3 regions of the Nodularia chucula CCY0103 genome follow, and region 3 is predicted to be linked to each of the others. Evidence: predicted binding sites of a transcription regulator. Region 3 holds the regulator's gene; each other region holds the start of a gene.

Region 1 (10,834 bases), on a different contig from region 3:
GGAAGGGACGGTTCATTACTAGGCTCAGTTACCAACACAGGACTAGGGATTGAATTTCTGGGCTTGGTTACTGACGACGGTCAGGATAGAATTGCAGGGTTGCAGTTCAGCCTAGTTGGTGCGGAACCAGCAGGTTTCGGTATTGATAATTTGCGCTTCGGGCGTGCAGGTCAAGTAACAGTTCCTGATACAACCCCTGAATCAGTGCCTGAACCCATGACTATGTTAGGTTCTTTGACAGTAGGTGCTTTTGCTTTAGCTTTCGGGCGTAAAAAAAATCAGCAAAAAAACTTACTTGCAGCAAAAGTCTAGTTTAGTAACAGCAAGTGAGATAGCAGTCCTATTTCACTTGTAAATAAATTCTGCTTTGAAAGTCTTTAGTAAGAGCTTTTTCCAACATTTTTGGGTAATTAAGAAATTTTAGAACCTTGGGTTTTCAACGAAACCAAGGTTCTCGGCTTTTAAGATTAAACTTTTGCCAATTCTGGCGCAGGACGCTTACTATTACGAATAGATGACACGGCTTCAGCGTAATCTGGAGCTTTAAATACAGCTGAACCAGCCACAATTGCATTAGCCCCAGCTTCCAAAACTTGCCAAGTATTATTAGCTTTGAGTCCCCCATCGACTTCAATCCAGGGATCTAGACCACGTTCGTTACACATTTGGCGCAATGCACGAATTTTGGGTAATACGCCGGGGATAAAGCTTTGACCACCAAAGCCGGGGTTAACGCTCATAATCAAGACCAAATCACATAGGTCTAGGACGTGTTCAATGAGCGCTAAAGGTGTACCGGGGTTAAGGACAACACCTGCTTGCTTTCCTAATTCTTTGATTTGTCCTAAAGTGCGGTGCAGGTGGGGTGAAGCATTATGCTCGCAATGTACAGAAATAATATCAGCGCCTGCTTTGGCGAAATCTTCTACATATTTTTCTGGTTCCACAATCATTAAGTGGACATCCAGTGGTTTAGTTGTCACTGGTCGAATCGCCTCCACAACCAGAGGACCTATTGTGATGTTAGGTACGAAACGACCATCCATAACATCAACATGAATCCAATCTGCTCCTGCGGTATCTACAGCCCGGATTTCATCGCCTAAACGACTAAAATCGGCTGATAAAATAGATGGAGAGATCACAATGGGCTTTTGAGATGGTTTTTGGGTCATGGTTAGTGGGTTTTAAAGCGTTTTCGTCTGTCATCATTGTAACAAAACTTTAGCAAATTCTGATAATTTTGATCCCAATCTGTTAAGGATAGAAGGTAATTGATCTTCTGTAGGGAAGCCAAAAAAATTATCTTGAGAAACAATGGAGTAGTCATCAGTAATAACTAATCACTAATAATTAAACAATGGGCAAAAAACTCAGCTGGATAATTTGGGGATTAAGTGCTTCTTGTTTAAGTGCGCCTGTACTTGCTTCAGCTTTAGAAAGTTCTTTGAATGCTCAGGGTATCGATGCTCTGAGGCTACATCAAGCTCCGTATAATTTACTTGGGCGGAAAATTGCTATTGGTCAGGTAGAAATTGGTCGTCCGGGAATGTTTGGCTGGGATAAGGCGGTCTCCCAAAATAATGCCATTTCTTTGGCGGGTGTGTTTATGCGGGATAGTCCGGCTAAGTCTAATACTGGTGTAGATTCCCACGCTTATAATGTGGCTGGTGTGATGGTGAGTCAAGATAAGGCTTTACCGGGGGTTGCGCCGAAAGCAAGATTATATTCTTCTGCTGTGGGTTCTGCCAGAGGTGTAGGACAACCAGAGCAATGTTTAACTACACAACATATAGCTACACAAAATAGTAATGATGTCCGTGCGATTAACTTTAGCTTTGGTGAGCCGTTTAGTCGTGATCCTCGTCCTAATCCGGTTTTAGATGGGAATGCTTTACTAACTTTATGTATTGACTGGTCGAGTCGCGTTCATAATGTTTTGTATGCGATCGCGGGAAACCAAGGAAGAGGTGGTATTCCTATCCCTACAGATAATTATAACGGAATCAACGTTGCTTTTTCATCCCGTCAAAAAGCTACTTTTAATAAAGTTGACGTTTCTAATCTGGCGGGGAGTAATCAAGGATTTACGGCGCGTTTAGCTGGTAAGGAGTTTAATGTAGATGGTCGGGGTTCTATTGGATTAGTTGCACCAGGAAGTAATATTCCCATGCTGAATCCAGATGGGAAGTTAAATAAAGTGACAGGAACCAGTTTTGCTGCGCCCCATTTAACAGCTACGGTGGCGTTGTTACAGGAATTTGGCGATCGCCAGATCCAGCAACAAAAACCAAATTGGAGTATTGATGCGCGTCAGCATCAAGTGATGAAGGCGGTATTGTTAAATTCAGCAGATAAGCTGAAAGATGGAGGTGATGGTTTACATCTGGGGATGACTCGGACGCTAATTAATAAACAAAATCAAGACTGGTTGGATTCTGATGCTTACAAAGATACTCAAATGCCTTTGGATGCTCAAATGGGAACGGGTCATTTAAATGCTTTCCGCGCTTATCAACAATTCCAGGCTGGTCAATGGCGGTCATCGCGGACTATTCCCCCTACTGGTTGGAATTATGACAAGTTAAATGTGGATTCCACTGTTGATTATGCCTTGGCACAACCTTTACAAAAGGGCAGTTTTGCGAGTATTACTCTCAGTTGGAGTCGATTAGTGGAGCTAAATGATCGCAATGAAAATCAGCGTTATGATGTGGGTGAAACTTTTAGCGATCGCGGCTTAAACAATCTTGATTTATACTTAGTTAAGGCAGACGCTCAAAGCTCAGATGCGCCTGTAGTTTGTGCTTCAGTCAGTGAAGTTGATAGCATCGAACATATATTCTGCCCCGTTCCTGCTACTGGCAATTATAAAATCCGTGTCCAGTTTCGTGAACAAGTCAACGAAGCTACCCAACCCTATGCTTTAGCTTGGTGGACTGTTGGCAAATCCGCCAATTAACCCAATAATTACTACCAGCATTTGACTTTTGCTATACGTCACCTATGGCTGATTAAGATTGTGGCACTACTTACTATCTATAGAGCATTATTTATCACTAATGTCAATTCCTTAACTCCTGATAATTAAATGTTCGATTTTATCCTAGAGGATGTACTATAGATATAGTGCAAGGAGTGCTACCACTTCACTGAATGTTTGTTACAAGTAACTCTGGTAATGCTTCGCTGAAAGCAATAGTGCAGTTTTGACCTGTGGCATCAAGCAAGTGAGATGGTATCAACTTTTACAAAAAAGTGCTTGAGTAACCTAAATTCTCAGGTGCTTTTTTGTGTATAAAAGATTAGTTTAAAAATTATGGTTGGTAAATTAATTGTATTTGAAGGGGTGGAAGGCTGCGGTAAAACTAGTCAAATGCAGCTTTGTTGTGAATGGTTGCAAAATTTAGGTATTTCTGTGGTGATGACGCGTGAACCAGGGGGAACGGAATTAGGCTTACATCTGCGACGAATATTATTAGATAAAGTAGAGAATCAACCAATTGCAGAGGTGACGGAATTATTATTATATGCTGCTGACAGGTCGCAACACGTGGAACAAGAACTGAAACCGAATTTAGCAGCTGGAAAATATATACTGTGCGATCGCTACACCGATTCTACCACTGCCTACCAAGGTTACGGTCGGGGTTTGAACATGAGCTTAATCAATCAACTTAACTTGATTGCTACAGGTGGTTTAGAAAGTGATTTAACTATTTGGCTAGATGTGGATGTGGAAGTGGGACTAGCACGAAAAAAAGGTGATAAGTTTGATCGTATTGAGCAAGAAACAATGGAATTTCATCGCCGTGTTCAGCAAGGTTACTCAGAGTTATCTGCATCTTATCCATCTCGAATTATGCGGGTTGATGGTACTTTAAGTCCAGTAGCAGTGCAAGCAATAATTCAGGGTATTTTGCGCGAAAAGTTGGAATTATGAGTTGATATCACGCAGAGGCGCAGAGAGGAGGAGGTAAGGAGATTTAACAGCGCTGTAATTGTGTTAACAAAACGACAATTTCATCCATTGATTGGCGCACAACTGTAGCAGGTTGTTCAGAATGATTGACAATTATACTAAAAGCTAAGGGCTGATAATCAGGAGAATTTACATATCCTGAAAGGGAAACTACACCCGTCATCGTGCCGGTTTTGGCTTGGACAATTCCCTCAGCAGAGGTATCACGCAAGCGATTTGTTAAAGTTCCACTTACACCCGCAACAGGTAAAGAAGCCCGAAAAAGTTCTCCTTGGGGTGATTTTGCCATAGCTTGTAAAGTTTGCACTAAGGCTTGGGGAGTAATTAAGTTTTTGCGCGATAATCCCGAACCATCTACTAATATATAACTTGTGGGATCTACTCCTAATTGAGTTAAAGTAGTTTTGACAACTTCCAACCCTGCATCAGCTGTGGTTTGATTATTTTCTACTGGTTGTTTAATAGCTAAAGTTCTTAATAAAGCTTCTGCATACAAATTATTACTATTAATATTTGTCTCCATTAACAACTCCGATAATGGTGGTGATTCCACTGCTGCTATTTCTTGTTCATTATTCCCACCAGTACCATTAGACATCTGACTCACAGAAATTCCTTCCCTCACTAAAGTCTGACGGAACTGACGCAAGAAATTTTGCACGGGGTCAAAAACTGCGATCGCTCTAATAGTAGGATTTGAATTGACAGCCATTTGTCCTTTAATTCGCAGCACTGGCCCCTTTAAGTCACGGCTAACTGCAACAAATCCTGATTCATCTTCATCAGTAGTCACAGAGTTATTTTCCACTCGCCACTGATATGCTTCCATAGGTTCATTCCACTTCAGTTGTAATGGTTTTCCTATGGTTTGGGGCGACACTGTAAATAGAGAAGCATTTTCATTGACAATTAAACTGTTGACTGGTGCGCCATAATAAAATGCTAAGTCTTCCCATTCCCAACTGGGATGAACAATTTCACCTTGAAAATAACTATCATCGGCAATCAATTGGTTAACTTGAGTAATTCCTTGTTGCTGTAATTGCTGGGCTAATTCTTGCAGTTGTGGTACTTTTAAACTGGGATCACCTCTACCGACTACACGCAAAATACCATCGCTATCTTGATAAACAGAAGTACGAATGCGAAAATCTGCACCCAGTTGTTTTAAAGCTGCGGCTGTTGTTAGTAGCTTAATATTAGAAGCGGGATTAAAGTATTTTTCAGCATCACGACTATAAAGAGTTTGTTCATCAGCCAGATTTTTGACTAAAACCCCCCAACGCACTCGCCTAAATTCCGGAGTATTGGTGACAGCATCCACTGCTGAAGGAAGTTGGGCGGGACAAATTGTTTTTGTGGTGGTGGGTGTTACAGGTATTTGTGCTTTGGCTGTTTGTTGGGTGACAGCAATTTGGGTACTCAGAAACAGCGACAGTAAGGCAATAGTGATTTTTTTAGACATTAATATAGTTCGTAATTTATATTTTTTTATGTGACAAAAAAGCAGAATATTTGTTCCTATGCTGTGACATATCGCACCTATAGCAAAAACCCAAATATCTCCGACTTCTACAAGAAGTCGGAGATATGAACCTCTGCTAAATTATTTGGTGGAAAATCCCTATAACTTAGTTCCACACTCGGAACAAAAGTTGTGTGTAGGCGGATTTGTTGTCCCGCAATGGCTGCAAGAAACTGGTTCTACTACGACTTTTGGGGGTTGTGCAGGTAAGCCAATCATTTGAGCGTTACTTTTACCTGGGGCTACCATTGGGTAACAGTTTTCGTCTCTGGTGACTCGGACATCCATCACAACGGGGCCTTTATGTGCTAACATTTCGGCGATCGCATCTTTTAATTGATCCCTTGTGCTAACTACCATGCCCTTAATACCGTAGGCTTTGGTTAAATGCTCAATATCTGGCATTCCTACTTCCATATTGGAGGATGAATAACGCTGTCCATAAAAGGCTTGTTGCCACTGGCGCACCATCCCTTGCCAGCCGTTGTTTAAGATTACGGTTTTGACATTAATACCATACTGTGCTAAAGTCCCTAATTCTTGCAAACACATCTGGAAACTAGCATCACCACTGATACAAATAACTTCTTCATCGGGGAAGGCTACTTTTGCACCCATAGCCGCCGGGACACCAAAACCCATTGTTCCCAAACCAGCACTAGAAATCCAGCGTCTGGGGCCATTCTTCAGGAATTGTGCTGCCCACATTTGATGTTGACCTACGTCTGTAGTATAAAAAGCGTTAGGTGCTTGGCGACCAACTTCCACAATTACTTCTTGAGGTGAGATGCTATCGAGATGCTGAGGTACTTGTAGGGGGTAGTCTTGTCGCCAACGGTTAATTAAATTCAACCACTCTTGATTTTTGTGAGGGATATTTTTAATGCCGGCTTCTTGACAGCGACGCAACAAGTCAACTAAAACATGGCGGACATCGCCGACGATGGGGACTTCAGGTACTCTGTTTTTACCCACTTCTGCGGGATCTATATCGATGTGAATGACTTTAGCATAGGAAGCAAATTCATCCAATTTACCAGTAACGCGATCGTCAAATCTCGCCCCAACGCAGATTAACAAATCGCAATCTGTAACTGCAAAGTTAGCGTAAGCTGTACCGTGCATTCCCAACATTCCCACAGATAGGGGATGATGTTCATCGAATGCACCGATACCCATTAAAGTTGTAGTAACAGGAATATTAAATAATTCCGCCAGTTCTTTAACTTCTGCATGGGCGTTAGATGCGATCGCTCCACCACCGACATACAATAAAGGACGGCTACTGTTGCGAATTAACTTGATTGCGGCGTTGATTTGCCGAGGATTTCCCTTAACAGTGGGACGATAACCCCTTAATTTCACGCTTCCCGGTGCAACGGGTACATAGTCACATTCTTCTAAAGCCACATCTTTAGGCACATCAATTAAAACTGGCCCTGGTCGTCCAGTGCTAGCGATGTGGAAAGCTTCAGCCACAATGCGCGCCATGTCTTTGGGGTCGCGCACGACATAGGAATGTTTAACTATTGGTAGGGTAATTCCGTAGATATCCGTTTCTTGAAACGCATCAGTACCAATTGATGCCCGTGGCACTTGTCCTGTCACCACAATCATAGGAATTGAGTCCATGTAGGCGGTAGCGATGCCTGTGACTAAATTCGTTGCCCCAGGGCCGGAAGTGCCAAAGCACACTCCTACCTTGCCAGTAGCACGAGCATAGCCATCGGCGGCGTGAGCTGCACCTTGTTCGTGCCGGACTAAAATGTGTTTAATAGCACCAGTTGCTTCTACTTTGTATAGGTCATCGTAAATTGGCAGGATTGCCCCACCAGGATAACCAAAGATATATTCAACTTCATGGCGGACAAGACTGTCAAGCAAGGCAAAACCACCAGTTTCACGCTTGGGCGCGACGACTGGCGATTGAGTCACACCAGACTGATTGTGATTTTCTGTTTGTGGGGGACTAGTTATGGATGGCAAGCGCACGGTCACGGTCAAACCTCAGACGATAGCTAAGTTAACGCGTCAATTCTGTATTTAGTATTCCATTTTAATGGAAAAACTGAATTTAATTCCGCTATTAAAATATAAAGTTTGACATAAACAAAGAATTGCTGTGATTTCGCAATGCAATTGCCCACGAAAAACCAACTTCATCCCATAATAGCTAATTATCATCCATGTCCTTCGACAATCTCTGCAAACTGCTATCAGAAAAACACCCTGAAAAATTCGCCAGTTGGGTATTAGGAACACCCCAAACAAGTGCTACAGTCCTGAAAACCGAATTGAGTATTGAACCCATCCGCGCCGATTACGTCACCTTTTTACAACTAGAAGGTAGGATCTTACACCTAGAATTTCAAACCAAATTAGAATCCACACCACCCCTACCTCTGCGAATGCTAGATTATTGGGTGCGGTTGTATCGGTTGTATCGCTTACCAATCACACAAGTGGTAGTTTTACTACTTCCACCTAAAGATGACATTGAAATTCCTACAGCCTTTACAGTGGAAAACACCAGACACGAATATCGGGTAATTAAGATGTGGGAGGAAAACCCCGAACCGTTTCTTCAAGACTCAGCTTTGTTACCTCTAGCATCTTTAACAGCCACAAATCAACCCCAAAACTTGCTAGAAAAAATTGTACAGCGAGTCAACCAAGTGGAGACAACACAACGACCGGAAATTTCCGCCTACACCCAAATCTTAGCAGGGTTAAAATTTAAGAAGGATTTGATTAGAAAATTATTTCGGGAGGGTATGATGCGCGAGTCAGTAATTTACCAAGAAATTCTCGAAGAAGGCGAACAGCGAGGGGAACAACGAGGACGACAACAAGGGCGACAAGAAGGACGACAAGAAGGGGAACGAAGTTTGGTTCTGCGTCAACTCACTCGCAAATTAGGAGAATTACCCCCAGGGATGCGTGAACAATTGAAAACTCTGAGTTTGGAACAATTGGAAAATCTGGGTGAGGCTTTATTGGACTTTAACACCTTGTTAGATTTAGAGGCATGGTTAGCCCATAACTAGAAATTTAACCCCAAGCACATTAGGGATTCTTGGGGTTCACTCGTAAATGATTCACTGGGTTTTAATATTGATGGCGATTAATCATTCTTGATTTCATCTCAATTTTATTGATATAATTTATCATTAAAAGTATGGCATTTTTGAATGCAAGAATAAATGAGGTGAAGGTGAAAGTAACAATAAGTGTCAATGATATTCAAGAATTTTTTCCCGAAATTCAGCGCAAAACTGGATTTAACTATCAATCAATAGCGAGCGAAAAAATCTTAAAATTCCCTGAAAAACTAGGTAAAGGATATATCCATAACTTGCATTTGCGTAATGGAATTGAACTATATTTTCAAAATTTAAACTTAGAAGAAGACTTAATTATTAAAGCAAATAGTAAATATTCATCTTTAGGGTTAGGCTTTTGTCTTTCAGGTAATGTTGGGGCTGAGGTTGTTGGTTCCAACATTGATCTCAGTTTAAGGGCTGGACGTAATTTATTACTTCGTAGCAATGCTTATAAAACAACTATGGAAATTCCGGCTAGACAGAATTTATTTTTAGTAGAGATGAGTATTGACCTCAAAATCATCCAATCTTTTGTAGAAGATGAATATGAGCAACTCTCCCCGGCTCTTAAAAGCGTGATTTCAGGTAAAGATTCTGGGCTGCATTCTTGGTCAGGACTAACAAATCCGGCTATGGAAATTGCTCTGCATCAAATTATTAATTGTCCTTATAAAGATTTGACAAAAAAACTTTACTTAGAAAGTAAAACTCTAGAATTAATATCCCTAAAGTTAGCTGAATTAACTGATAGTAAAGTAGAAACTAAAAGTTATAAACAATTACGACCAGATCAAATTGAACGAATTTATTTTGCCAGAGATATTCTAATTAGCAACTTAGAAAATCCCCCATCATTGTTATCTCTAGCTCAGGCTGTGGGTTTGAATGACCATAAACTGAAATTGGGATTTCGTCAAGTATTTGGCACTACAGCATTCGGTTATTTACATCAATATAAAATGGAGCGATCGCGTTTTTTATTAGAATCAGGTTTAATGAATGTCACAGAAGTTGCATCTGCTGTTGGCTACTCCAACTTTAGTCATTTTACCGCCGCCTTTAAGAGAAAATTTGGTATTAAGCCTAGTGCTTTAAAATCGCGCGCTTGAAAAAGCAGAATTTCTGACTTTGTGCGTTTTGGGGTAAAAAAAATCCGTCTTGGGGTAGTGAGCCGAATTTTAGCCATTTAAACTGGCAAACAAACAGCTTATCTGTATGTCAAGGTATCCATAATGAAAACTAAAGTTGATCTCGGAATTATCCAAGAAACATTATTAATTCCCCTCTGGGCGAGAGCCGCAGAACTACAGCAACAAAACCCCATTATTATAGATCCTAAATCCGCAGAAATTCTTGAATTAATCGATTATGACTTTGAGAAATTTGCAACTTCTCAAGATAGTCAAGTTGGGTCATGTATCCGAGGCATGATTCTTGATAATTGGGTACGCAACTATCTAGAAAAATACCCCCAAGGGACTGTAATCGAGATTGGCGCAGGATTAAATACTCGTTTTGAGAGAGTAGATAATGGTCAAGTGAGCTGGTTTGATTTAGACTTACCAGACTCAATGGCAGTCAGAAAACAGTTTTTTGCCGAAACAGAACGCCGTCGGTTTATTACAGCTTCTGTCTTAGATACAGATTGGATTGCGGGAGTTAAATCTGCTAGTAATGAACCTTGTCTATTTGTGGCTGAAGGTGTGCTGATGTATCTTTCTGAAGTGCAAGTTAAGGAGTTATTTGCTAATCTTTTAGAACATTTTCCTAGTTCTTCTTTCGCCTTTGATTCTATGTCACCGTTCATGGTAAAAAATCAAAAGCATCACGACTCGATTAAATATACATCAGCTAAGTTTGATTGGGGAATTTCTGATATCCACTTGATTGAAAAATGGAATCCTCGTTATCAAGTCACTGAAGTTTTCAGATTTGCGAATTTGTCATCTGAGTATTTGAGGCGTTTTTCTTTGAAAACTCGTTTCTTTTGTTATGTTCCGTTTTTGCAAGATTTTTATCGTTTGGCTTTAGTGCAATTAAATTAAAAATTTGTAGTTAAAATATAGACGCTGTTGGTTTTTCCTTCGATGTTCAAAAAGTATACTTCTGATGAGTAAGTTAAACGTAGTTGATTGTACTGGAATAAAAATCGAACTTACACAACCAGCAAACCGCATTGTGTGTCTCACCGCCGCCGGACTTGATATATTACTTGAACTAGAA
Region 2 (10,834 bases), on a different contig from region 3:
TGAGAGATATGTTTCTCTCCTTACTTCCGCCGCTAGATTTTAATGGTGTCACTGCCGATATTCTCTTTTTACTGATCTTAGTTGAGTTATTCCGACTGCTAATTATTTACCTCCAAGAACATCGAGTATCCATTGGGGTAGCTGTGGAAGTTGCGATTGTTTCGGCATTACGAGAAGTGATTGTTAAAGGTGTTCTAGAAACCAATTGGACTCAAATTTTAGCAACTTGTGCCTTCTTATTAGTTCTAGGAGTCTTACTAATTCTGCGCGTTTGGCTGCCCCCAACTTTTGAAGGCATTGATCCAGAACAAGCAGTATCTAAACGCTATAAGAGTCGAGCCAAATCAGAATTAATAGAAACCAATAGCCATTGAATCAATTCGTAATTCGTAATTCGTAATTCGTAGTGCCTCTTTTCCTGCGGAACGCTACGCGAACAGAGGAGCTTCGGTAACGTAATTCGTAATTCTTAATTCGTAATTTGCAGCCCAGATCAAGAGAGGTTACTATGTCTGCTAATACTGTAACGACCAATCGTAAAAGAGATGTTCAGGTCGCTGAAATTGGTGAAAATACATTAATTTTGCGATCGCGGACTTGGGACAGACTAAAATTTGAGGTTGAGTATTCCCGCCAAAAGGGAACTACAGCTAATTCTTATCTCATCCAAGCTGATAAAAAAGCCTTAATTGATCCCCCTGGTGAATCTTTTACGGAAATTTACCTCCAGGAACTAGGGCAACATCTAGATTTCTCCACCCTAGATTACATTGTTCTCGGTCATGTCAACCCCAACCGTAGAGCTACTTTACAAGTGTTGCTCTCTCAAGTTCCGCAAGTTACCTTAATTTGTTCTCGTCCTGCGGCTAATGCACTCAAAACTGCTTTTCCTGAGTGGGAGTCACGCATTCAAGCTGTGCGTTCAGAAGATACTTTAGATTTAGGACAGGGACATCATCTGACATTTGTCAGCGTACCGACTCCCCGTTGGGCTGATGGATTGTGTACTTATGATTCTGCCACCAAGATTCTCTATACAGATAAATTCTTTGGCGCACACATTTGTGAAGATACTTTATTTGATGAGGACTGGAAAACTTTAGACGCGGAACGTCGTTACTATTTTGACTGTCTCCATGCACCCCAAGCCAAACAAGTAGAAGTCGCTTTAGAAAAGTTTTCCGTTTTTCCCGCCAAATCTTACGCCCCGGCTCATGGGCCAGTGGTGCGTTACAGCCTGAGCCGATTTACTTATGATTACCTTCAATGGTGCCAAGGGCAAAAATCTCAAGAATTAAGTGTGGCATTACTTTATGCTTCTGCTTATGGAAATACCGCAGTTTTGGCGAATGCGATCGCACAAGGTTTAATTGAAAATGGCGTTAATATAGAATCCATTAACTGTGAACTAGCAGATACCGCCGAAATTACCCGCATTGTCGAGGCTTGTGACGGGTTGATTATTGGTTCACCCACTTTAGGCGGCCATGCACCAACTCAAATTCAAACTGCTTTAGGAATAATTTTAGCCACAGCAGCTAAAACCAAATTAGCAGGCGTGTTTGGTTCTTACGGCTGGAGTGGAGAAGCCATTGACTTACTAGAAAACAAACTCAAAGATGCCAATTATCGTTTAGGGTTTGAATCAATTCGTGTCCGCTTCACTCCCACACCGGAAATTATTCAACAATGTCAACAAGCCGGTGCAACCTTTGCCCAAAACTTAAAGAAAACCAAAAAATTGCGGACTACCCGCCAAGTTGTCACAGAAACCCATGTAGATCGTACCGAACAAGCAGTAGGGCGGATCATTGGTTCTTTGTGTGTAGTCACAACTCGTGATGAAGACACCCACAAAGGCGTTTTAACTTCTTGGGTATCTCAAGCCACCTTTAACCCTCCAGGAATCATGATTGCGATCGCTGATGAACAGAATGCAGACTTAATGTGTCACCCCGGTGATAAATTTGTGCTAAATATTCTTAAAGAAGGCAGAAATGTCCGCCGCTATTTTGCCCGTCAAAGCACTTTAGGAGATAACCCCTTCATCAATCTTTCTACCAAAACATCTGTTAACGGTTGTCTCATTCTCACCGAAGCATTGTCCTATTTAGAATGCACAGTCCAAAATCAAATCAAATGTGGTGACAGATGGTTAATTTATGCAGCAGTAGATAACGGTGAAGTCCTTGAAAATGAAGGATTAACCGCCCTCGAATACCGTAAATCCGGTAGCTATTATTAATCCTCAAATTTCTCGCCCACGGGTTAGCGAAGCTCTTCAACAGGTTTGCCCATGATCATGTACGGTAATTTCCAACCTGATTGCTAGGTTTCAGATTGCTGCACTTCTTCAACAGGGCTAGGGAAAGAAATAGGATCAAGGGATTGGCTAGGGGAATTTAACTGTTGTAGTGTCGATGGTTGTGCCATACTGCCATCACTAAAGTAAGAGCCAACAATCTTGTCATAGTTAGAAGCCACAGCTAAAAACACCCCACCTAAAATATAGATTGGTAATGGCAGATTAAAGGCTTTTAACCAGTCAAACAGTTCTGCCAAAGCGAATAACAATAAAAAACAAGCAAGCCAAACCCTCATGTTTCTATCCTCTGCGTGCAAGCAACTTTACTCATAGCGTAAACAGCTTGCATGATACTTGAAGTTCAGTGTAACCACAAATGCGGCAGGGGAGGTGTGGGGAGTGTGGGAGGGGAAAAGATTTTTAGCTTCCAATACCCAGTCACCACTCACCAGTCCCCAATCCCCAATCCCCAATCCCCAATCCCCAATACCCAATCCCCAATCCCCAATCCCCAGTCCCCAGTCCCCAGCTAATTACTTTGACACACTAGATTTCTCTGGCTGGTTTTTCCTACCCTGGATACCGTTGAGGAACATTGGCACAAATTTCTCCATAAAAGCCTGGGGATCACGTTGCCAAGCTTTTTGGGCGGCTTGAATCCGGGTAAATTGTAAATCAGGTGCTAACAGACTTTGTGGTAAGCGTTCCATTAAATACTGGGGACGTTCCCACAATGGCATTGTATTTGCTATTTCTACCAAATGAGTCACCCGCCGCAGTTCTGCCCCCAGGGTGATATCCATTCCCGATTCAAAAGCCGCTTGTTCAATAGCAGCATACTTTTGTTTGGCTTGTTCTACCTTTTGTCGATGTTCTGGACTTTTACGGGCGATTTTTGCTAACCAGCCATTCCCCCAACGCACGTGTCCCGCTTCTTCTGGGAGAATTTTAGCGATGGTTTCCCTAATTTTGATGTTTTCTGGGGTTTGTGGCGCTTGTTTGAGGGCGTAGATGTGAGCCGAGAAATATTCACAACCCCGTTTTTCGGTGACATTAATCGCCGCCAAGGGAGCAATGATACCGTATTCGGGGTCACTTTCATTCTGAAAGGCTTCTGGGTCTAGCAGGCGTTCAAATTCGTCAATATAGGAACCACCAGGGGGAGTACCGATATCCGCCCCCAATTCTACTAACAAATCAGTTAACCAGAGGGCATGACGGGCTTCATCGGCGATGTGACGAGATAAATCCTGCACCAATTCTCTGGGCTTACCATTGAGTTTTTCAATGACTTCTGTTAAATCTTTACAGCTGCGTTGTTCGCTGTAACGGTAGCGATTGAGAGTAATTAAATGGATTTGGCGATCGCACACTACCTGTTTGAGAACATCCCTCGCGCTCAAAACATTCTGAAATTTACGGGGATAAATAACTGCCATAAGTTAAGTTTTGTTAACTATCTTTATTTCATAGTAACTGGTACTAGGATTTCTCAGACAACAATCCATCTGCTACCCAGTCTCATGAGTAATCAGATGATCACAGCCACAATACTAGATAAAACCAGATTTTTTCGCAGCTTTTCCTCGCAGAATCACTAGCTATCGCCCTAAATTATAAATTTATGTAACATAAACCCAATTTTGTAACTTTGGTTACAGAAATTTTGCTATTCTAAAGAAACAAAAGATAACTAACTAACCATTTATCACTAAAAACATAAGGAGGACTGGAGTTATGTCTATTCAAGATAGAACACGTGCGTTAACAATGCGTCAATATCAGCAAGTCAAAAACCGTCAACAATCAATGCTGATGCGTGCCGCACAGGAACTCGGTCTTCCCACAGAATTATCCAAATACTGGAGTCCCATTCAAGGGAAAATTGATCCTACCATTCGGTTGATTTATGAAACTAGTCATGCTTCCATGAGCTAGATTTTGAGCATCTCCCAAAAATGTCAACACCAAGTTGATAGAGGAAAAATCTAGGTTACTATAGCAACCGCCAAGGACGTTAGGACATAAGTTGATGATAAAAGCTATACACCGAAAAGCTTTTACCCCACTCCCTACTCCCCAGGTATAGCTTGAAAATTGCCATCTACCGAAATTTTGATAGTGAGTAAGAAAAAAAAGCCACCCTCATCGGGTGGCTAAAAAATCATTAATTAACTCAATTAGCAATCGTAATAGAGGTAAAACTCATAAGGATGAGGACGTAACTGCATCTGCTTAACTTCATTAGCCAGCTTGTAGTCAATCCAGTTTTGTAAGAAGTCTTCCGAGAATACCCCTGAGTCTGTCAAGAAAGCATGATCATTTTCTAATGCTTCCAAAGCCAATTCCAGAGAACCCGGAGTTGAAGGAACCTTCGCCAGTTCTTCTGGAGAGAGTTCATAAATATTTTTATCTAGGGGTTCACCAGGATGGATTTTGTTCTTGATGCCATCAATACCAGCACACAGCATAGCTGCAAATGCTAAGTAAGGGTTAGAAGTCGCATCAGGACAACGGAACTCTAAGCGCTTGGCTTTAGGGTTATCGCCAGATAAAGGAATCCGCACAGAAGCAGAACGGTTCCCTTGAGAATAAGCCAAATTCACTGGTGCTTCATAACCAGGTACTAGGCGTTTATAAGAGTTCGTTGTGGGGTTAGTAATGGCTAACAGTGCGGGTGCGTGCTTCAGAATACCACCAATGTAGTAAAGCCCCATTTCACTCAAACCAGCATACTTGTCACCTGCAAATAGAGGCTGACCATTTTTCCAAATGGACTGGTGACAGTGCATACCAGAACCGTTATCGCCAAAAATTGGTTTTGGCATAAAAGTCACAGTTTTGCCGTATTTCTTAGCCACATTCTTGATGACATACTTGTAAGTCATCAGCCAATCAGCAGCTTCAATCAACTTACCAAAGCGGAAACCTAGTTCGCACTGACCACCAGTCGCCACTTCGTGGTGTTGTTTTTCAATAGGTACGCCGCAATCTTTCATTGTCAGCAGCATTTCAGTCCGGATATCTTGGAAGCTATCTGCTGGTGATACCGGGAAGTAACCTTCTTTGAAGCGTGTTTTGTAACCCAAGTTGGGGCTTTCTTTCCGACCAGAGTTCCAAGCACCTTCTACTGAGTCTACATGGTAGTAGCCTTCATGGGCATTTTGGTCAAAGCGGACATCATCAAAGATAAAAAATTCAGCTTCAGGGCCAAAGAATGCTGTATCACCAAGACCAGTAGAAACTAGGTAATCGACGGCACGTTGGGCAATTACACGGGGACAACGGTTGTACCATTCACCTGTGCGGGGTTCTTTAATACTACAAACTATACTTAACGTCGGCTCTTTCATGAAGGGGTCGATCCAAGCAGTGTTGGGATCGAGTACCATCATCATGTCCGATTCGTTAATATTTTTCCAACCCCGAATGCTGGAACCGTCAAAAGGTACGCCATCAGAGAAGGAACTTTCATCGATTTGGTCTTGATACAAAGTTAGATGCTGCCAAGTTCCTGGTGTATCGATGAATTTCAGATCAATCATCTGAATTTTTTGGTCTTGAATCATTTTCAAGACTTCTTGTGGGGTTGTCATTGTTACTCCTTCTCTACCAATTTTCTAAAGTAATACCAGAATCTTCCAAAGCATCCTAACCCAGATGATCTGAACTAAGTTGTAGATGACACACCTGAAATATCATAAATCCTGGACATTAGAAGATTTTGTACTTTTTGTTACAGCTTATCTGGATTACAGCTTATATTAACCTTTTACCGAACATCTGCACAAAACTTAAAGTTCGTCTCATCAGGGGTCAACTTTGGCATAGAATCCTTAAATAGCGGATCAATTGTTTTTGTGTCCCATCATTTTAATAAAATAAATGGCACAAAACTTTACGGGTGCATAAGTGCAACCAAATTAATATCAAACCATAGATAGCATTGATTAGGAGAATAAGAATGCGGGATGCAGTTACAAGCTTGATTAAGAATTATGATGTTGCTGGTCGGTATTTTGACCGAAATGCAATTGACAGCCTCAAATCTTATTTTGAAAGCGGCACAGCACGGGTACAAGCAGCAGCGGCCATTAACTCTAATGCTGCTTCTCTTGTCAAGCAGGCTGGTTCTAAGTTATTTGAAGAACAACCAGAGTTGATTCGTCCCGGCGGTAATGCCTACACTACTCGTCGTTATGCCGCTTGTCTGCGGGATATGGACTATTACCTCCGCTATGCTACCTATGCCCTGGTTGCGGGTAATATGAATGTGTTGGATGAACGTGTATTGCAAGGATTGCGGGAAACTTACAATTCTTTAAGTGTACCTATTGGACCTACGGTTTATGGTATTCAAATTCTGAAGGATATGGTAAAGGCACAAGTAGCAGCCGCAGGTATTGCTGATACTTCCTTTGTGGATGAACCTTTTGATTATATGACTCGTGAGTTGAGCGAGAAGGATATTTAGTATCTAGCCCTGGTGATGAGAAATGGCGGGAGAATAAACCCAGTCCGTAACGACGGATAATATAACAATCGCACTTTGGCTTTTTTGACAAGGTGCGTTTACTTTTTTTAATATTCCAAATGAGTTATTTCCTTACCCGGAGAATAATAATACTGAATTTTTTTGTCGTAAAATATATTACTGGTGGTTTAGTCCTTGACAAATTTCCATGAGTATTAATGATCTAGAATTTTTACACGGTGCGGCTTTTCTTCGACTTCTGAAGGGAACAGCTAATATATCCATCAGTTATTTATCTTCTATACATCCATCACTTTATCTTATAAAAAGCACAAATAGGGAATCGGCGATTTTATTCAAAATATCTAAAAAGCCCAATTCATCTTGGCCATTTAGCTTTAGTTCACAGGAAGAAATTGCGTTGACAAAGTTTCATAGTATATATACTGATGTCCAATTGTTTATAGCATTGATTTGTCATCGAGATGGTATTTGTTGTCTATCAGAAGAACAACTATGGACAATTCTTGATTCTCGTGAGGGTTTAGCTAATCAGCGTGTTTCTGTAAAAAGAGAGCTAAGAGGGAGCTATTATGTTAAAGGTACGGGAAGAGTCCTTTTAGAGCGTACAATTCCCCAAAATAACTGGCCAGAAGTAATTTTATCAGCATAAAGTTTAATTATGACAAATATTCCAATTATTAAAAATGGCTCCTGTATTGATCACTTAATTAGGAAAATAGAGAAACAAATCGGAGAAAGAGAAGCTTATCGACTCAAAGACACTGCTATTGAAGTTGTTCAGAATTGTGTCAAATTTTATTCAGAAACTTTTGGTTATGGGGATGTAGGAGAAAATAGCACGGGTTTAGTTAGTCAACTATATAAAGGAGCAGATCCTATTCCTAATTGTACAACCGGACTTATTTATGGTCGAGTTCAAAGTGGAAAAACCAACACAACTATTGCAACTTTAGCACTAGCGCATGAAAATAATTTTCGTTGTTTTATTGTTTTAACTTCAGATAATACATGGTTAGGGGAACAAACTGCTAACCGTTTTAATAACCAAGTTCAAGGAGGACCGGTTATTTTTGATTGGGAAGCATGGAAAAAAGACCCTGAAGATTTTGCTAAAACTAAAGTTATACCCTACGTTAAAGATACGGGTGTTGTTTTAGTTACCACAAAAAATGTTTCTCATTTGAAGAGATTATTGATAGTTTTAAAAACAGCTAAAATTAAAAATTTCCCTACATTAATTTTTGATGATGAAGCAGACAATGCTAGTTTAAATACGAATGAAGCTAAACAGTCTAAAAAAGGAAAAGATGCAATTTCTGACAGTACAACTTTTGAGCAAATACATAGCAATATTCGTCAAGAAGTTGCTAATCATATTTATATTCAAATAACCGCAACTCCCCAAAGTTTATTATTACAACGTCTCGATACTCCTTGTAAACCTCAGTTTTGTGCAGCATTACCAGAACCGGGAGATAGTTATATGGGAGGAGATTTATTTTTTTCTGAAAGTAGTAAGCACTATCGAATCGTTGATGCTGAGGAAATTGGTCAAATCAAAAAACAAAATGGTGCAATTAATCCTGGTAATAAATGGATAATTCCTGAAGGGCTAAGGTTTGCATTATGTTGTTTCTTCTTAGGTTCAACTTACAAAATGTTATCTTCAGATGACGAAGATGCTATATATTCCTTTTTGGCTCATATTTGCTATAAGCAAGATATCCATACAAATTTAGAACAAGTAATCAGTAATTTCGTCATTAATTTAGATCAAGCAATTAGGCAAAGGAGTTCACAAACAGATTATAACCAAGCAATAAAATGGTTAGAACAAGCCTATAAAGAGTTAGAGAAAACCGCAGATAAATTACCTCCAGTCAATGAACTAATAGAGGAATTGAAAATTAAACTAAGACACGCAATTCCTAAAATTATTAATGCAAATAATCCCGATAAAGAACCTAATTATAATCCTGGTATGAATATCTTGATTGGGGGTAATAGATTAGGTAGAGGTGTGACAATTAAAGGCTTAATGGTCACTTATTATGGGCGGGATGCAAAACAAAAAGTATTTGATACTGTGCATCAACACGCTCGAATGTATGGATATCGTCCAAAATTAAAAGATGTTACTCGTCTCTTCTTACCAGAAAATATACTAGATACCTTTCGGACAATTCATGAAGCAGATGAAGCAATGCGTCAAGCAATTGGAGATGACATTAATAATATTAAACTTCAACCTGTTTGGATAGGTGGGAATCTAAAACCAACCCGCTCTAATGTTTTAGATCCTTCAGCAATTAATGTATTAACACCGGGTTCATCAATTTATCCTCAAAATCCAGCTTATAAAAAAGAAGAGATTCAAGATAGTTTCCAGAAACTTGAAAAACTTTTAATCAATTATAAAGATGATGATTTGTATGATGAGGTAAATTTAGACTTTATCATTGAAATACTGAGTTATACTAAAAGTCATTATGTAAGCTCAGAAAGTCCTTATGGACGTTCTGAAAAATGGGAAGACAAGCGCATTATTAAGGGTTTAAAAGATATGAAAACTCAAGGTATGACAAAAGGACGTTTAAATGTTCGTAGAGGTAAAAGTAAAAAAAACAAAGGTCAAGGATTGGATCTTTCAATGACAGATACTGGTGTATCAGGTAGTACATCAGGTACGTGGACAAAAAAAGCTAAAGATGAATATCCCGATGTACCAACATTAATTATTTCCTATCAACAAGGCGAAAAAATTAGGGGATGGGATGACCACCCTATATATTTTCCTGTGTTAGTGTTGCCAAAACAAAAGTTTGTTTTAATGTTTAATTATAATGATTAATGGTGAAGCAGCGACTGGATACACTTTTAGTAGAGTTAAATTTATGTCCTTCTCGCGCCTTAGCACAGCGCTTAATTCAAGCGGGTGAGGTGACTGTTAATCAGCAGGTGGTGGATAAGGCGGGGACGGAAGTTGATATTGCGGCGGATGTTAAGGTGAAGGAGCGATCGCGCTTTGTGTCTCGCGGTGGTGAAAAACTCGCTAAGGCTTTACAATTTTTTACAATTTCGGTGGCGGGACGTGTTTGTCTCGATGGTGGTATTTCTACTGGGGGATTTACTGACTGTTTGTTACAAGCTGGAGCAGTAAAAGTTTACGGGATTGATGTCGGTTATGGACAAGTGGACTGGGGTTTAAGAAATGACCCACGGGTGATTTTAAGAGAACGGACTAATTTACGTCATCTCACACCGGAAGAGTTGTATGGCGAAAGTCAGGAAATACCTGATTTGGCGGTGGTGGATGTATCGTTTATTTCCTTAACCAAGATTTTGCCGGCTTTGTGGCGTTTAACCACCTCTCCCAGGGATGCAGTATTGCTGGTTAAACCCCAGTTTGAGGTGGGAAAATCCCGTGTAGGTAAAAAGGGCGTTGTCCGCAATCCTGATGACCAAGCTGATGCTATTTTCCAAGTGTTGCAAATGGCTTGTGAATTAGGATGGAAATACCAAGGTTTAACTTGGTCGCCTATTACTGGCCCGGCGGGTAATATTGAGTATCTTTTATGGTTAGGAATGGAAGGTGATACACCACCACCTGATTTAAATGCAATTAAGCAAATGACGCAATCAGCAATGAGTGATTTAACTTAAATCAGTGAAACATGAAAAGAACCCCTCCCTAACCCTCCCCCTTCGGGTGATGCCTCCGGCACGCTACGCGGTAAGCGCAGCCATGCCTGCAGGGCTTTACACCAGTCGCCTACGGAGGGAAACCCGCCTACAGCGCTGGTTCACCGCAAGCGAGGAGGGAACCGGATTTTTGTAGTTTAGTGGGGTCAAAATAATATGCAGCCTCACAAATAATTGCTATAACTGTTAACTGTTAAACATCGTAAATCAGACATTCTATGGCTTCTGGATGGCTGTCACAGTAGGTTTCTAAAGCGGTTTTGCGTTGTTTTGCTTGCTGCTGATGTGCTTTTTCTGCTTGTAATTCTTCGACGATATCCCAAGCTACA
Region 3 (10,834 bases):
GGGTGACAGTGCGTCGCAGGGGCGCTACTTCTTCTACATGGTGAATCATATCTAAAATTCCTCCCACTGCGGAAGATGCTAAGGTGCGTATTGGTCCTGCGGAAATGGCATTGACGCGAATATTTTGCGGCCCCAATTCAGCAGCCAAATAACGTACACTAGATTCTAATCCGGCTTTGGCTACTCCCATAACGTTGTAGTTAGGAATTGCTCTCACTCCTCCCAAATATGTCAAAGTGATAATGCTACCACCTTCTGTCATTAGGGGTTGGGCTGCACCGCTTAACTGCACTAAGGAATAGGTGCTGATTTCTAACGCTGTTTTGAAACCAGAACGTGAGGTTTGACTAAAACCACCAGTCAAATCATCTCTATTGGCGAAGGCTAGACAGTGGATGAGAATGTCTAATTTTCCCCACTGGTCGCGCACGGCTTCAAAGGTGGATTGCACCTGTGCGTCATCTTGGACATTACAGGGAACAAATAAGCTGGGGTTGAGAGGTTCTACTAATTCCGCCACCTTTTTCTCCATTTTCCCACGCTCATCTGGGAGGTAGGTAATACCCAAGTTAGCGCCGGCTTTATGCAGTTGTTGAGCAATGCCCCAGGCGATGGAACGGTTATTGGCAATTCCTGTAACTAAGGCGTTTTTTCCAGTCAGATTTAGCATACAAAATTTAAATGTGATCAATTATTAGGAGCATACTAGAATCTGACGCGAGTTTGTCTTCATTGTCGAGATCATTTGCCAAAATCGTGATCAAAATCAACCTTTTATGAAAAGTTTCTCCAGATAATCCTGAAGAGATTCTCAAGATATCGTGAATTTTTTCCTAAAAAACCTGATGACCAGAACTGTGTAAGTACTTATAACAACTACTAGCTAAAAACAGCAAAAATTATGTATCATTGTGAACAAATAGCTATGAAGTTATGGGTTTAAGTATAGGAATGCACAGAAAGGTTGACGGTGCTTTATTGATTTTTCAGGTGTATTCTTAGGTAATCAGTTTTTGTTTTTCCGGCATTGGGTAGGGGAAGGGAGATGATCGTGACACAAGACAAAGCCCTAGCAAATGTATTTCGCCAGATGGCAACGGGGGCATTTCCTCCAGTTGTAGAAACGTTTGAACGCAATAAAACAATATTTTTTCCCGGCGATCCTGCTGAACGAGTTTATTTTCTTTTGAAGGGTGCTGTGAAACTTTCCAGGGTATATGAGGCAGGAGAGGAAATAACGGTAGCACTGCTACGGGAAAATAGTGTTTTTGGTGTGTTGTCATTACTGACGGGAAACAAGTCCGATAGGTTTTACCATGCAGTGGCTTTTACACCTGTAGAGTTACTGTCAGCGCCAATTGAACAAGTAGAGCAAGCCTTAAAGGAAAATCCAGAATTATCAATGTTGATGCTGCGAGGCCTTTCTTCGCGGATTTTACAGACGGAGATGATGATTGAAACCTTGGCTCACCGCGATATGGGTTCTAGGTTGGTGAGTTTTTTGTTAATTCTTTGCCGTGATTTTGGTGTTCCTTCGACAGATGGGATTACGATTGATCTGAAATTATCTCATCAGGCGATCGCCGAAGCAATTGGTTCCACACGAGTCACTGTCACTCGCTTATTAGGAGACTTGCGAGAGAAACAAATGATTTCTATCCACAAAAAGAAGATTACTGTGCATAAACCTGTTACGTTGAGTAAGCAGTTTACCTAGAACTATGGGAGATGGGATGGCAAATGTTGTGTTCTGGAAAATTACACCCATAGCTGGAGAAAAATCTAAAATTATGATTAATTTCCGGTATTGCCTATCTCCCATCCTCTACAAGATCATCATTGAAAGTAGTAGGCTGTATCTGGACGCATTATGCCTCCGACACCTGAAGTGAACGATAGCTCACAATGACCACCGGGTACATCCTGATAGCGGCAATTTTAATTTTGGGGGGCGTAATCGCCACCGTGGGCGATCGCATTGGCACACGGGTGGGTAAAGCACGCCTCTCACTGTTTAACCTACGTCCGAAAAAAACTGCTGTATTGGTAACGATATTTACAGGCGGATTAATTTCGGCTTCCACATTAGGGATATTATTTGCGGCTGATGAAGGCTTGCGCCAAGGTGTATTTGAGTTAGAAGATATTCAAAAAGACCTGAGAAATCAGAGGGAACAGTTGAAAGTTGCCGAAACCGAAAAAAGTCAAGTAGAAACAGAATTAAATACAGCTAGACTGGAACAAAGCAAAGCAGAGCAAAAGTTACAGGTAATTAACAAGTCTTTGCAAGCTGCAAATGCTAAACAACAAGCAACCGCAACTCAACTTAAAAGTACCCAAAGCCAATTAGGTGCAGTAGTCAATCAGTATCAAGAGGCTTTAACAGAACTGCAAAGCGTTTATGACCAAAGAGAGGCATTGCAGGGAGCTATTGAAGAACTGAAGGCAGAACGAGAACGAGTCTATGTAGAAGCTCAAAAAGCCATTGATGAGGCTAAAATAGCCGTTGACGAGCGCGATGGCAAAATAGCTGAACTTGATGGCATGATTAAACAACGTAATCAAGAAATTACGGCGCGAGAAGAAGTGATAGCCCTGAGAGAGTCTCGCCTCAAAGAATTGGAAAGACAACAGAATTATTTAGAGCAAGAAGTCGCCAGACTAGAAAAATTTTATCAGTCTTACCGTGACCTGCGTTTAGGTAAATTAGCGTTAGTTCGTAATCAAGTTTTGGCTGCCAATGTGGTTCGTGTCAATCAACCTAGTGCAGCCCAGAAAGTAGTTGTGCAGCTTTTGCAAACAGCTAACCAAAATGCCAATATTCAATTAACTGAACCAGGGGAAATTCCAGCAAATAAGCAACTTCTACTGATTACCCCAGACAGAATAGAGCAATTGAGTCAACAGATTCAGGATGGGAGAGAATACGTTATCCGCATTTTTTCTGCTGGTAATTATGTGAGAGGCGAAAACCAGATAGAATTTTTTGCAGATGCTGCCCGCAATCAATTGGTATTTTCCGCAGGTGAAATACTAGCGACAAGTACGGCTGATCCCAAAATGATGACACCTTATCAGCTATCACAGCGATTGGATTTGCTGATTTCTGCCTCGGAATTTCGGGCGCGTAATGCTGGTATTGTCGAGGGTTTGTTAAGAGAAGGTTCTCATTTACGCTTTTATTTTCAACTTAGGCAGTATGATCAACCATTAGAAATCAAAGCCATAGCGATGGAAGATACCTATACAGCAGGACCTTTAAGAATTAGACTTTTAGCTTTAATTGATGGTGAAGTAGTTTTTAGCACTTAAAATTTACCCTGAGCAGACAGTTAAATAATTATTAAAAATCATTAAATAATCAAACGCTGACAATTAAATAGTTTCAAGCCTACTCCCTACTCCCTATTCCCTACTCCCCCCTATTATGACTTTCAGTGAATTTTCACCAACACAACCAGTGATCTTAGGTTTCGATCCCGGTAGAGATAAATGTGGTTTAGCAGTCATGGGATTAGATAGGCAATTATACTATCACCAAGTTGTGACAGCACCAAAGGCGATCGCCACCATTGAAACCCTGCGCCAACAGTTTCCCGTGTCCTTACTAGTCATGGGTAATCAAACCACCGCTAAACAGTGGAAACAGCAATTAAGCGCAGCATTGTTAGAGCAACTGAGCATCATTCTAGTAGATGAGCGCTACAGCACCTTAGAAGCACGCGATCGCTATTGGCAAATGTATCCCCCAAAAGGCCTAACCAAACTCCTCCCACAGGGCATGAGACAGCCACCCAGACCCATAGATGATATAGTTGCCCTCCTGTTAATTGAAAGATACCTAAATCGCCTCACCACCAATAATTAATCCTCAGCAAAGTGCTAATCACTAAAGTTCAGCCCTAATGGTAAAAGCATAATCGCCCCCCGGCTCCAACTTATAGTCCTGTTGTTCTAAAAAACGACCAAGAGGCTCTTTAATCAAAGCCCGACCTTGAGAAGGCTTAACAGACAATTCTCCTCGGCGAAAATGCCATTGGAAATGCCACTCAAAATTACCCGCACTAACTTCACCTTCAAGCAAGCCGAGTGGCCACGATTGACGGATAATTCTGACATGGGCAGTAGTTTCTGGAAGACGTTTGGCACTCACAATGCTTTGTGTCACGTGTGGGATAACAGCCCAATCAATAGGCTACTTCTTTTATTTACCAAACTTATTGAAAATAAACAAACTGACACATGGATAAAACCGTAGCCGACCTCCGCAAAGATTACACTTTAGAAGGTTTAAGCAAAACCGAAATTAACCCCAATCCTTTTATTCAATTTAAAAAATGGTTTGAACAAGCATTAGCAGCCCAACTACCTGAACCTAATGCCATGACTCTAGCCACAGCCACACCGGATGGTCAGCCCGCCGCCAGAATGGTGCTACTCAAAGATTTTGATGAACGAGGCTTTGTTTTATTCACCAACTACAACAGTCATAAAGGACAAGAACTAGCAACAAATCCCCAAGCCGCCCTAGTCTTTTGGTGGGCAGAATTAGAACGCCAAGTCAGAATTGTCGGAACAGTAGAGAAAATTTCCTCAAAACAGTCTGATAGCTACTTTGAAATGCGTCCCCCCAATAGTCGCTTAGGTGCTTGGGCTTCTAATCAAAGTGAAGTAATTGCTGGTAGGGAAGTGTTAGAACAACAATTGCAGGAATTTCAGCACAGATATGAAAATCAAGAAGTTCCTCGCCCACCCCATTGGGGAGGCTACCGTATTATTCCCAGCCAAATTGAGTTTTGGCAAGGTCGCCCCAGTCGTCTCCATGACCGCCTGCTATATACTCGCATCGATGACAGTTGGAAAATTCAGCGTTTGTCTCCGTGAAGAAGGGAGTGGGGACTGGGGACTGGGGACTGGGGACTGGGGACTGGGGACTGGGGACTGGGTATTGGGAAGTAACAATCTTTCCCCCCACACCTCCCACACTTCCCACACCTCCCACACTCCTGCCTTACTTAGTGACTGCTACCTTGGTATCAGAGACAAATTGCACTCTGGGGTCTGGCATAAAACGATATCTTAAGTAAATTCCTCCCCAGATAAACAGGATAATTAACAAACCACCAATACCCAGAGGACTAGGCAACCAGAACACTACTTCTATATGGTTGAGTTGCCCTGCTTTCATCTGCCAGACTAATTCCTTGCCTTGCTTTTGCGGCTGGATAGCAGTTGCGGTTTTTTGAATATTTCTGGCTCCCCAAGGGGTGGTTAAGCTAAATTTTAAGTCGAGAATTGATGCTGTATCTGAGAGGACATTACCCCTGCTGGCAATTAATGAGAGCGATCGCAAGTCTAAATCATAAATTAAGCGATTTCTCACCAGCAGCAGAAAATTATTTTGCGCGATGATTAAATTAGATTCAATTTGCGGTAGTTCCGATGCCGATCCTTTCTTAACAGTCTGGGCTGTTTGATTAGTACGAGAGTTAAAAAAATCATTAAATTTTTCTTGCAACTCTTGTCCATTACTAAAAGGAATTTTCACGATAATTTCTTCTGAAGAAATTCGTTTTGTTGTCCCTTCTAGTTGACGAGTGCGGCGTTCTATACTGTGTAACCATTCATAGACATAATCGCCACTAAAGTTGGTGAGTCGTTCTGCTAACTTAATATGCTGTACTATTTCCCCACGATTGGAGTTTTTGAAGTTTACCCCTGCATCGTAATCAACACAACCAGTTAGTAGCAGTGATGTTAGCACCACCAGCCACAAAACCGGATTTTTGAGCGGAAATATGCTATTCATCAGATTTTTAGTCGTCACTTTGATCAATAAACCTATTCTGCTCAGAACAAAACTTAATCCCCTGATAAATCTGAGCAAAATCTTCCGCAAATTAGAATAATTCATCTATATATGTCCCAAAAAGTCAAATGTTTGTAACTAATCTTGACTAAAAACTCAACCAAGTTAAATAGAATATTGTTAACACAATAACAATTAGTGCTACCCAAATAAAGCGATTATCTTGAGTATTAACTTGGCTCAAATCCACTAATTCTGGTTCATTAGGTTGGGAAGGAGAAGATTTCTGGGGCTGGGCTGCGGCACGAATTTTACGCTCATTATCAGACAATGTTCCTAAATCTGGGATTTCCGTCATCCATTCACTGGGACGTTGCAGTTTAGGCGCTTTTAAAATGTACAGTAACTGCTTGGCTTGCTTACTAGTTTCTGGGAAAGGATGGCGTTGCAATTGTTGACATAGGGTGATAGCTTCTTCAGTCCTTCCGGCGGCTTCGTAGGCTGTCACTAGCCAAATTTCTACCTCACCCCCAAGGGGAGAATTTCGAGATAAAAGAGCGCTGGCTTTTTCCAAATTTTCTACAGCTTCTCGATACTTGCCATTTTCAAAGTTAATTTTTCCAGCCTGATAAAGACTTTTGGCGATTTCTAGACTTTCGTTACTCAGGTTCTGCATACTAATCAGCACGGCTTTGATATCTTGCTATATGTTAGTACGCTTTGTTTTTTTAGCTGACTATCGTAGGTTGTTCCTCGCTGATTTCCAGCTACAGGGCTGTCAAACTCCCAGGATATTTAGGTGAATTAGTCCGGTTTTATGGGCGAAATTGGCTAAAATTTGGACAAAATCTATACAAAAATCAATAGAGGAGAAATTTTGCCAGTTTCGGTAAAATGCTAAAAGCCTTAATTAATCTCCTGAAGGATTGTAACGTTGATAGCAAAAACGTTAAAAGATATGAGGTGCAATTAGTCGTATTGCTATAAAATACACCTTAAATAGCATCGAAAATTACAAAAATCGACCAAAAACCTTACCATCTAGCTGTCACCAGTAAGTATTCATGCTGAAAAAAATGCAAAAAAAACACATCACTCTCATTGTTTGTGCGGCACTGTTTGCCTTTTCAGCTGGGGCAGTTGTATCAGCACCTGAAATTGCCAAACATTTCGGAGGATGGTTGAATGTGGTGGGAAATGCGCCGGAACAAATCTCTACAGCTAATCAAGCTAATTCCGACGTATTTCCACTATTATCATTGTCTCCACAGGAAAGGGCTGAGAAATTAGAAGCTATTGCTAATGGTTCTAGTTCACCAGAGAGAGAACGCGCTCGTTATTTGTTAGCTAGTGATTTAATTAATGTCAGAGAGGCAGACAAGGCTTTAAGTTTGTTGCAAGGATTAGAAAGAACTTATCCTAGTCTTGGCCCTTATATTTTATTGAAACAGGCACAGGCAGAAGATATCTTGGGTGAGAGTGGTAAAGCTTCAGATTTGCGACAAAGGGTATTGCGAGAGTATCCCAATGAGGCGGGAAAGGCTAAAGCTCTGTATATGATTGCACTTCCTGAACATCAGGATACAGCGATCGCCGAATTTCCGTCTAATCCTCTGACCTGGGATATTATTGACAAACGGTTACAAGAAAATCCCAATCAACCAGATTTAAGGTTAATTTTAGGGCAATATGCCTTTAATAGAGCTGGTATTGTGGGGGTGTTAGATCAACTGGTGAAACAGCCTAATCTCACAGCTGAACAATGGGAAATTGTGGGTACTGCTTATTGGGAAAATAATCAATTTGCTAAAGCTGGAGAGGCTTATGTGGCAGCACCGGAATCACCCCGTAATCTTTACCGCGCGGCTAGGGGGATACAGATAGGAGGTCAGCAACAGGAAAAGGCGATCGCCATCTATAATCAATTAGTGCAAAAATTCCCCGATGCTAGCGAAAGCGGACTAGCTTTATTACGTTTGTCAGAACTGGCCAGCAGCCGTCAAGATGCTTTAGTCTACCTGGAGCGGATTATTACTAATTATCCCCAACAAGCAAGTAGAGCCGTAGTAGAAAAAGCCAGAATTTACGAAGGACTGAAAAACCCAGCCGCAGCTCAACAGGCTTGGCAATTGTTATTAACTGAATATGGTAGCTCTAATCACGCCGCCGAGTATCGCTGGAACAAAGCCCAAGAGCAAGCCAAAGCGAACAATTATGCCGCCGCTTGGGAATGGGCGCAACCAATCGCTACGGATAACCATAGCAGTATTTTGGCTCCCAGAGCAGGTTTTTGGGTAGGTAAATGGGCAACGAGATTAGGAAATGCCGCAGAAGCCAAATCTGCCTATGAGTATGTACTAAGTAATTTTCCTTACTCTTACTATGCTTGGCGTTCAGCTGTCAGCTTGGGGCTGAATGTGGGCAACTTTGACACTGTGCGCGACTTACAACCAGAAGTAATTCCCCATCAACGTCCAGTTCCTCCCGCCGGTTCAGAAACCTTTAAAGAACTGTATTTGCTAGGTGAAGACCGGGATGCTTGGTTGCAATGGGAAACAGAATTTTTGAATAAAACCCAGCCCACCGTAGCTGAACAATTTACGGAAGGATTAATTCGATTAACTAGGGGACAAAATCTCTCAGCCATTAACCTGATTTCTCGCTTAGAAGACCGGGAAACACCGGAGGAACAAGCGGAATATCAGGCTTTGAGTAAACAAGTGACTTATTGGCAAGCCCGCTATCCTTTTCTGTATCGCCAGGAAATTAAAAAATGGTCTGGGGAACGGCAGTTAAATTCTTTACTGGTGATTGGCTTGATGCGTCAGGAGTCGATGTTTGAGCCAAAAATTAGATCCGTTGTCGGCGCGACTGGTTTAATGCAGATTATGCCCAGTACAGGTGAATGGATTGCTCCTCAAATTAACTTAGATACCAAAAATCTCAACTTAGAAGACCCCAACGAAAATATTAATTTGGGAACTTGGTATTTAGACTATACCCATCGGCAGTATAACAATGACTCCATGTTAGCGATCGCCAGTTATAATGCTGGCCCTGGCAACGTCGCCCGGTGGCTGCGGACTATCGGGAAAAATGACCCAGATGATTTTGTCGAAGACATTCCCTTTAATGAAACTAAAAATTATGTCCGCCAAGTATTTGGCAACTACTGGAACTATTTGCGACTTTACAACCCAGAAATGTCCGCCAAAGTAGCCCAATATTCCGATGCACATACCCAATTAACCCAAAGACCATCACAATCTTCATCGAACTAAAAACATAGTTAAGTCGTTCCTTAGCCGGATACAATAGTTAACAAATGTTGCCTATTAAGCTGACTCATGACACCCTTACAAGATGTTGAAGCTGTAACTACTCCTGAAATACCACAGGAGGAATACGGCAACTCAGAAATGAATGCGCTCAATGACTTTCCCGATGAAGTGGAAATGTCACTCTTTGACCATCTAGAAGAGTTAAGACAACGGATTTTCTATTCTCTCATTGCTGTCGTAGTGGGTATGGTTGGCTGTTTTTTAGCCGTGAAGCCAATTGTGAAATTACTAGAAGTCCCAGCCCAGGGGGTAAAATTTCTCCAACTTGCTCCGGGAGAATATTTCTTTGTCTCCATCAAAGTCGCAGGGTACAGTGGCTTGGTACTTTCTAGCCCCTTCATTCTCTACCAAATTCTTCAGTTCATTCTCCCCGGACTAACTCGTCGAGAACGGCGCTTCATTGGTCCCATTGTTTCGGGTTCCACTGTATTATTTTTCGCTGGGTTAGTATTTGCCTATTTACTGCTGATACCCGCAGCCTTGAATTTTTTCATTAGCTATGGTGAAGATGTAGTAGACCAACTGTGGTCAATTGATAAATACTTTGAATTTGTGCTGCTACTGTTATTTAGCACTGGTCTAGCATTTCAAATTCCCATTATCCAACTATTACTAGCTAACTTAGGAATTGTCTCTTCTACAAAAATGATTTCCGGTTGGCGGTTTGTCATTATGGGAGCAGTAGTTCTCGGCGCTGTCCTTACCCCTTCCACTGACCCCCTGACCCAAAGTTTATTAGCAGGAGCAGTCTTAGGACTATACTTTGGTGGTATTGGTCTAGTGAAACTCACAGGTAAATGACACAAATCAATTATGCTGACTTTGAAAAAGTAGAAATCCGTGTAGGGAAAATTATCAAAGTTGCCGATTTTCCCCAAGCACGAAAACCAGCTTACAAATTGTGGATAGATTTCGGTGATTTGGGCGTAAAAAAATCAAGCGCCCAGATTACTAAACTTTACTCTTTAGAACAGTTAAACAATAGATTAATCTTGGCTGTGACTAATTTTCCCCCTCGCCAAATCGCTGATTTCATGTCAGAAGTCTTAGTCTTAGGCGTAGTTGTAGAAAATGGCGAAGTTGTGTTAATTCAACCAGATAAAAATGTACCATTGGGTCAAAGAATTTCATAGTCGAGAAAAAACTACAAAATTATCTGCGTTTATCTGCGTCCATCTGCGTTTACCTCACTTGAATGGAAATTGCTCTATCAGCCATCAACAGCTTTTTCCGGTGCTAACTTCTGACCAATTTTAGGTTCCATACCTGCAAGCAAACGCTCAATATTACCACGATGACGTAAAATTACATACAATCCCCCAGCAATGCCAAAGAGAATATAAGGTAGTGGTTGATGTAGAACTAACATCAAAATCGGCACTGCGATCGCACCAGTAATAGAACTCAATGATACAATTCGGGATACAGCAATACATAGACCAAAAACAGCTGCTGTCGCTAAACCCACTTGCCAATTCATGGCTAATAAAATTCCTAAACTAGTAGCCACAGACTTACCACCAGAAAAGCCCAAAAAGATAGATTTACTGTGTCCCAAAATGGCGCATAAACCAGATAAAGTAATGAGCCAGGGTTGCCAAACGAGAATATCTACCTGTGAGGGGATAAGATTTTCACTAGGAGCAAAAGAGAATAACCAGTAAATGAGTGCGATCGCTAAAAC

What was found. The regulator NtcA, encoded in region 3, controls nitrogen genes in cyanobacteria. The targets are predictions, from matches to a motif close to TNTGTANNNNNNNNTACANA.
Region 1: a site for NtcA is predicted at 1,202-1,221, ahead of rpe (ribulose-phosphate 3-epimerase). Genes of this name have one in related genera too.
Region 2: a site for NtcA is predicted at 3,948-3,967, ahead of gifA (glutamine synthetase inactivation factor IF7A). Genes of this name have one in related genera too.

The regions. Positions count from the first base shown of each region.
Region 1 is NZ_CAWUOL010000075.1:8,565-19,398, forward strand. It holds gene ACM0OP_RS17875 (PEP-CTERM sorting domain-containing protein) at 1-312, shown strand, start outside; gene rpe (ribulose-phosphate 3-epimerase) at 468-1,175, opposite strand; gene ACM0OP_RS17885 (S8 family serine peptidase) at 1,361-2,962, shown strand; gene tmk (dTMP kinase) at 3,320-3,943, shown strand; gene dacB (D-alanyl-D-alanine carboxypeptidase/D-alanyl-D-alanine endopeptidase) at 3,987-5,447, opposite strand; gene ilvB (biosynthetic-type acetolactate synthase large subunit) at 5,607-7,505, opposite strand; gene ACM0OP_RS17905 (Rpn family recombination-promoting nuclease/putative transposase) at 7,694-8,554, shown strand; gene ACM0OP_RS17910 (helix-turn-helix transcriptional regulator) at 8,686-9,720, shown strand; gene ACM0OP_RS17915 (class I SAM-dependent methyltransferase) at 9,841-10,656, shown strand; gene ACM0OP_RS17920 (ABC transporter substrate-binding protein) at 10,721-10,834, shown strand, end outside.
Region 2 is NZ_CAWUOL010000095.1:364-11,197, forward strand. It holds gene ACM0OP_RS19965 (phosphate-starvation-inducible PsiE family protein) at 1-374, shown strand, start outside; gene ACM0OP_RS19970 (diflavin flavoprotein) at 509-2,245, shown strand; gene ACM0OP_RS19975 (hypothetical protein) at 2,329-2,601, opposite strand; gene ACM0OP_RS19980 (ferritin-like domain-containing protein) at 2,839-3,744, opposite strand; gene gifA (glutamine synthetase inactivation factor IF7A) at 4,043-4,243, shown strand; gene glnA (type I glutamate--ammonia ligase) at 4,486-5,901, opposite strand; gene apcB (allophycocyanin subunit beta) at 6,270-6,779, shown strand; gene ACM0OP_RS20000 (hypothetical protein) at 6,988-7,452, shown strand; gene ACM0OP_RS20005 (Z1 domain-containing protein) at 7,462-9,654, shown strand; gene ACM0OP_RS20010 (TlyA family RNA methyltransferase) at 9,654-10,466, shown strand; gene ACM0OP_RS20015 (Calvin cycle protein CP12) at 10,699-10,834, opposite strand, start outside.
Region 3 is NZ_CAWUOL010000080.1:4,058-14,891, forward strand. It holds gene fabI (enoyl-ACP reductase FabI) at 1-670, opposite strand, end outside; gene ntcA (global nitrogen regulator NtcA) at 1,046-1,717, shown strand; gene ACM0OP_RS18540 (DUF3084 domain-containing protein) at 1,906-3,312, shown strand; gene ACM0OP_RS18545 (pre-16S rRNA-processing nuclease YqgF) at 3,428-3,868, shown strand; gene ACM0OP_RS18550 (DUF3146 family protein) at 3,890-4,153, opposite strand; gene pdxH (pyridoxamine 5'-phosphate oxidase) at 4,243-4,884, shown strand; gene ACM0OP_RS18560 (DUF3153 domain-containing protein) at 5,012-5,914, opposite strand; gene ACM0OP_RS18565 (tetratricopeptide repeat protein) at 5,958-6,485, opposite strand; gene ACM0OP_RS18570 (lytic transglycosylase domain-containing protein) at 6,874-9,090, shown strand; gene tatC (twin-arginine translocase subunit TatC) at 9,157-9,951, shown strand; gene ACM0OP_RS18580 (tRNA-binding protein) at 9,948-10,283, shown strand; gene plsY (glycerol-3-phosphate 1-O-acyltransferase PlsY) at 10,361-10,834, opposite strand, start outside.